One region of the Haloarcula sp. 1CSR25-25 genome, then DNA from elsewhere that is predicted to be linked to it. Evidence: riboswitches for the same ligand, from Rfam matches in the RefSeq annotation. Region 1 holds a riboswitch; the other holds the start of a gene.
The links. Region 1 has a riboswitch for fluoride ahead of KZ498_RS18960 (CrcB family protein). Riboswitches for the same ligand answer to the same signal wherever they lie in the genome.

Region 1 (3,175 bases):
GACAAACAGAACAAATGGTTCTATGCCGCCGCATCGAGCCTCATTCTCGGAATCGGACATCTCATCAGTAGCATCGCAATGGTAATCGTCTACTTCTGGGCGATCTCGTACTTCGATCTCACCCAGATCGGCTGGATGAACTACGTCGCGGGTGGACTCCTTATCCTCCTCGGAATCTGGCAGTACTTTAATGGCCACGAACACACTGCCCCGAACCACGATGAGAATCATCACGACCACGAACACGATCATTCGCACAATTATGATCACGCGCACGACCACGAGGAACACGCAGGCTGGTTCACCCGCATTCGACGCGCACTCCCGTTCGTCGGCGGTTCCAACCACTCTCACGCACACGAGAACGCAGATGAAGCGGCGGATCAGGGTCTCTACGGAATGGTGGCCCTCGCGTTCGCCCTCGGCTTTACTCACAACGAGGAGTTCGACATCATCGCCATCTGTACGGGGTCATCCTATTGTCTAGAGCTCATGCTTCTCTACTCGGTCGCCGTCATCGTTTCGCTCGTCGGGGTGACGCTCCTCCTCGTGGCTGGCTACGAGCGCTACGAAGATAGGCTCGAAGAGTACGCTGAACACCTGCCCGCATTCACGGCAGCGATCCTCATCGTGATGGGCATCGGGTTCATCCTCGGTATCTTTTGACCACAATCGAGGCAGAATTTCAGAATCCATCATATTTCATTACCATCTCGGGTAGGCGGCAATCACGTGGACAAGCAGCCACGCTAGGCCAAGCGCGACCAATGCACCGAGAAGATTCCCGACCGCGTTCGTGATCGCCCACGACCGTTCGCCCGTCTCCCAGAGCCGGACCGTCTCGAACGAGAACGAGGAAAACGTCGTGAACGAGCCACACGCACCCACTCCGACGAACAGGACCACAGTATTGGTGACGTCGAGAAACGTGACGATGCCGAGGACGAAACTCCCGACGACGTTCACGGTGAACGTCCCAAGCGGAAACGCGTCGGCGTCGACGTACTCGCTCACGAGATGGCGACAGAGCGCACCGATTGCACCGCCGGTACCGACGAGGTGCGCCGGGTCGAGTTGCACCATTACGTGTCACCCCCATCGACGGCTCGGGCAAGTTCCCGGCCCAGGAGGACGCCGAGAAATCCGAGTCCATAGGTCGCGAACACGTTCAGCAGCATCCAGTTCAGTGACCCCGTCTGGACTGTTTGAACGGCAAAGGTACTGTAGGTCGTAAACGACGAGAGAAAGCCCGTTCCGACGACGACCTGGGTCTGCTCGGCGAGGACGCCGGCATAGATTGCCTCGTACAGGATGAATCCCAACACGAAACTCCCGAGAACATTCACTACCAGCGTTGCCTGAAGTCCGGAGAACACCATTTCTGAGACGTATCGAAGGTTCGAGCCAGCGAATCCGCCGATGCCGATGAGCACGAGCAACTCGATCGTGCTCAGAATCCGAGTTCTTCGTGTGGATGCGTCCGCTGTCGCCGGAAAGGGGTCGTCGTCGGTCATGGATGCTGATGGAAAAGGAGTCATCAGCCGGCGTTCACGAGACCGCTGGTCTCGTGGGCTCGCCGGAACCGCGCGCGGTTCCGGCGGCGTTTCCGGCGGTTGCGTCAGGCGGACCCCATCGCCCGTATCTACTCCATATCCGTTTCACCGTTTCTTAGAAGTTTCGAGTTCACCAGACAAATAAAGCGGCGACATTACTAGCTACATCGCCGGTCGGATGAACGAGGAGAAACTGCATCTTCAATGAGGCCCACCATTATGTGCAAGGGGAGAGTAGCTCGGACGTATGTCACAGGTTGCAGTGATCGGCGGCGGCCCGGCCGGACTCAGCGCGGCGCTATTCACGGCGAAGAACGGGCTCGACACCGTGGCGTTCGATACGGACCAGACGTGGATGCACAAGGCCCACTTGTTCAATTATCTCGGCATCGAATCGATCGACGGTGACGAATTCATGGACTGCTCACGCGACCAAGTCGATGCATTCGATGTGGACCGACACCAGGGAGAACAGGTCACGGCTGTCGAGCAGGACGAAAGCGGCGATGGATTCACGATCACGACGGATGACGACGAATATCAAGCCGACTATGTCGTCCTCGCGACGGGCGCGAAGCGTGATCTCGCAGAGGAGCTCGGCTGTGCGTTTACTGATGAAGACGTGGTCGACGTCGAGGTAACGATGGAAACCAGTGTTACGGACGCCTATGCAACGGGAGCGATGGTAAGGGCTGAAGAATGGCAGGCGGTGATTTCAGCTGGAGACGGAGCTGCGGCCGCCCTGAATATCCTCACCAAGGAGAAAGGCGAGCACTTCCACGACTTCGACACGCCGGCAGACGCTGAGTGAGACTACGAGACCCGAGGCATACCAGAAATCCATATCATCCACACCCATTCGCTCGCACAACAGATCCGTATATCGGATACCACTGATCATGTATTCGGGATTGATCCATCCGGTCAGTATGCCCTCTATCGACGACACGACGCGCGCGAATATCATCGGGACGATCGTCGGTCATCCGAAAGGCGCGCCCTCGAAGAAGGAACTCGAATACTACAACCCGAGTATCGCAGCGTCGACGCTCACCGACCACCTCATCCGGCTGGAGGAAGTGGGACTGATCGAGGCCATCGAACGAGATCGTGAAGGGCTCGAACGGGGTCAGCCGTACCGGTTCTTTCAGCTCACCGACGCCGCCCGCGAGCTGTTCGACCGGAACAACCTCTTCGAGCCCGGCGCATACCGAGAGCTGTTCGCCGAAGTCGAGAAAACAGACGAAATCAAGACCGCCGAAGACGTCGACCGTCCGAACAGACAGAACTGATACTCACCTCGGGGCATACGTTTTACCGGACTGCGAGCGCGACATCCGGGATATTTCGAAAGCATACCCAGGGCAAAACAACCGAGAAAGATCTGACGCTGTTTCGATTCAGAACAGATGAATCGTAACAGAAGGCACGCATCAATTCCATCCTCCAAAATTGTCGCTCGCCTTAAGCCCGACAGCGATGGTGGTGTCGACGGGGTCGTCGTTTGTAATCAGGTCAAAAATGCTGGAGAAATAATCACTCCTACGTCACGATAGTTGGCTTTTCAAACACACATCATACCCACGCGATCAAAACATTTGAATTGGTATTTGATTAGACCG
Region 2 (3,175 bases), on a different contig from region 1:
CGTCGTCATCATCGCGCTGCCACTGACGCTCGCGTGGGTGACCGAATACTGGGCGGAGCGCTCCAGCCGCGGTGCACAGTGGCAGGACACGATGGGGTGGTTGCCGGTCCCGATGATGGGGGCGACGCTGTTCGTCGTCATCGCCTCCCAGCTGCCGCGCGTGCAGGATTCGATCGGACAGATCGCGTCGGTCGTTCCTGTCTACGTGGCGTTCTTGGTCATTATGCCGCTACTTGGTCGATTCGTGGCGGGCGTGCTGGGAATGGAGGCTGGCGAGAGTCGAGCGCTCGTCTTCACCTCCGTCACGCGGAACTCGCTGGTCATTCTTCCGCTGGCGCTCGCGCTGCCGTCAGGCTATGCGCTCGCACCAGCGGTCGTCGTCACCCAGACGCTCGTCGAACTGACGGGGATGGTCGTCCTCACGCGAGTTGTCCCCACCTGGTTAGTGCCGGATTCGCCAAACCAGTTCTTTGATGTTGGGCAGAGTGACTGAGCTACGCTCTCCCGCGATCCAGACTATGGGCTTCGATCAGCGGAGCTCGTGGCGTTCGTCCGCAAAGCCAACCGAGACGAGGTACTCGAGGAACTCGTCGAACCGCTCGACGTCACTGGGCGTGTCGGTCGCAAGATGACGCGCCCACTCGATGGCCCACTGGAAGGCGGGATCTGTCCCGCCCTTGCCGTGTAGATACCACCACCGGGCTGCTTTGAGAACCACTATGGGATTCGTCGGCGGCTGCTCACCGGCGAGCCCACGGGTAATGGATTCGATTTTGTCGGGGACGTCGGCGGGATCGACCTCCGCTGATTGCGTGTTGTCGATATCGACGGGAATATCGTTGACCGATACGTTGTCGGGACTCTGTTGTTGACTCACTGGAAGTCACCTCTGAGAGCTTTCGAAGGAGCCCTCGCCCTCTCTGGGGGCACGAAAAACAGTCGAAACAGACGGCCTCTCCTGACAACTCTCAATGGTGATTTACGCCGAAGTCCTGTTTTCAGCAGTCATTCAATATTCTGGAGAACGGTGCGTTTATTTGTCCAATCACCGGAGACAGAAGTGAAACACGGGCGATGGAGTCCGCCTTCCCCAACCGCCGATACGGCTGATGACTCCTACTTTCGGCTCATCAGATGCTACGGAGACAACTCATTCGGCACGGGGAAGCGATCGTATTGATTGCACTTGGTGGCATCGTTGGTGCGAACCTTCGATACGCTGTCGGGGCAGCAGCGGGTGACGCACTCCTAGTCACACTCCTTGTCAATACCATCGGGAGCTTCGGACTCGGGTTACTCCTCTTTGATGCTCGAGCAGATGAGTTCCTCACGAAACGGCTGCGTTATGTCTTCGGAACGGGCTTCTTCGCCTCATTTACGACCTACAGCACGTTCGTGGCCGATATTGCGTTGACTGCACCGGAACTTGCCGTCCCCTATATTATCGCCAGTTACGCATCCGGGTTTGGTGGAGTCCTCGTCAGTCGAAAAATCGTAACCAGAACGTCTACAACTGCAATTCAGCCGCCGTCGCCGGGGGATGACTAATGGAGGTTCTGCTCATCAGTATTGGCGGGGCAGTTGGTGCAGTCCTACGCTATGTGGTTGGGCAGCTGATCGACAATACGTCGTTCCCATGGGCAACCCTCGTCGTAAACGCACTCGGGAGCTTCATCCTCGGTTCAGTCATTTTCGGGGTGAGTGATTCCGACATCCTCCTCTTGGTGAGTGTCGGATTCTGTGGGGCTTTCACGACATTCTCATCGTTTAGCTTTCAGACCGTTAGCCTCTGGGAGCAGGCCGAACAGAGAGCAGCATTCTTGAATGCGCTCGCCAATCTGACCGCGTCTCTGCTTGCCTTCGGGGTGGCGTGGGTTCTCATAGCCTAAGAACTGAGAAATCCCAGCTCACCATTCGGATCGGGATGATTGGGATGAGAATCGACCCCCATCTACGTCACGCCGGCGGGAGGTAGACGCTCTGCTTGCCGGCGATCTCTTCGGGTGTCTCAGCGGCCGATGGTGCCTTGGCGTGTAATCGGTGCGTCCGGATTGATGCTGAACGCGACGATAGTGGCGTCCTCGGTTGCAGTGACGGCCACGTCGTTGTCGCCGGTCACGAGTGCGCTCTCGGTGTACCCGACCGGCTCATCGCCGACCTCGACGGCCCCGTCGAAGACGTACAAGTAGGTGTGGCGGCCCGGTTGCGACGGAAGCGTGGTCGTGGCCCCGTCGACGAGGCGGCAGTCGTAGAAGTCGACGTCATTCCGAACGGACAGCGGGGCGTCGGTGCCCTCAGGACCGAACAGGTGACGCCACTCGCCGGCGATCGGGTCGGGAATCGGCTCGTGCTGGATGCCCGGTTCGAGGTCGAGGCTGTGCGGGCGCACGAAGATCTGGAGCATCCGCAGGGGCGGGTCGTCGGCCAGCGTCTCCTCGGCGTGCCAGAAGCCGCTGCCGGCGTTCATCACCATCAGATGGTCGGAATCAGTGACCAACTGGTTGCCCTGGCGGTCGTCGTGGCGCATCACGCCCTCGGGCACCCACGAGATGATCTCCTCGTTTTTGTGCTGGTGCATCCGGATCAGGGTTCCGGGGTCCATGAACGACTCGACGACGGTTGCCAGGGGCCCGTACCCGTGGTCGTCGTGATCGGGGACGGCGCGGCCGGGGAAGTTGAAGTGGATCCGGAACTTGCCCTGGTTTTGCGAGATGTCCGTTCGCGGCGCCGTGTAGATGCGAGATTCGGTCTGTGTGGAAGGCGACTCGTCCATTACCCTGTGTAGTCGCTCACCCGCTAAATGGGTTCTGCGCTCCGACCCCTGGCTTCCCGCTGAGTAGTGGATCGTGTCTCTCACGCCGGCGGCAAGTAGACACTCTGCTCGCCGGCGATTTCCTCGAGGTTGTTCCGGTGACGGTGGCTGAAGTAGCACTCGTAGCTGCAGTAGCCACAGATTGCGCCAGTATCGTATTCGGCGACATAGGGACCGCGCCGGGTTCGCCAGACGTTCGTTCCGCACTCGGTACAGGCCGCTTGCTCGAGGTCGGCAGGCCGCGGCCCTTCGTACTCGACGCCCAACCCGTCGTCTTGGGGTGTCGATTCGGGCCAGACACCGTGGGCCTCCCAGAACTCGCGGATGCGGGCGAGGCTGTGGCGCACGGTCTTTCGGACGGTG

Region 2: linked by a shared signal. The riboswitch ahead of KZ498_RS21630 (fluoride efflux transporter FluC) and the one ahead of KZ498_RS18960 (CrcB family protein) in region 1 are both predicted to bind fluoride.

What each region holds. Positions count from the first base shown of each region.
Region 1 covers NZ_JAHYBW010000007.1:229,317-232,491, forward strand. The annotation lists gene KZ498_RS18950 (hypothetical protein) at 1-666, shown strand, start outside; gene crcB (fluoride efflux transporter CrcB) at 706-1,083, opposite strand; gene KZ498_RS18960 (CrcB family protein) at 1,083-1,514, opposite strand; fluoride riboswitch at 1,522-1,646, opposite strand; gene KZ498_RS18965 (FAD-dependent oxidoreductase) at 1,801-2,364, shown strand; gene KZ498_RS18970 (ArsR family transcriptional regulator) at 2,483-2,845, shown strand; partial or broken gene KZ498_RS18975 (helicase-related protein) at 3,168-3,175, opposite strand, start outside.
Region 2 covers NZ_JAHYBW010000010.1:130,040-133,214, reverse strand. The annotation lists gene KZ498_RS21640 (arsenic resistance protein) at 1-493, shown strand, start outside; gene KZ498_RS21635 (hypothetical protein) at 530-877, opposite strand; fluoride riboswitch at 1,062-1,126, shown strand; gene KZ498_RS21630 (fluoride efflux transporter FluC) at 1,177-1,548, shown strand; gene crcB (fluoride efflux transporter CrcB) at 1,548-1,889, shown strand; gene KZ498_RS21620 (pirin family protein) at 2,009-2,773, opposite strand; gene KZ498_RS21615 (DUF6610 family protein) at 2,854-3,175, opposite strand, start outside.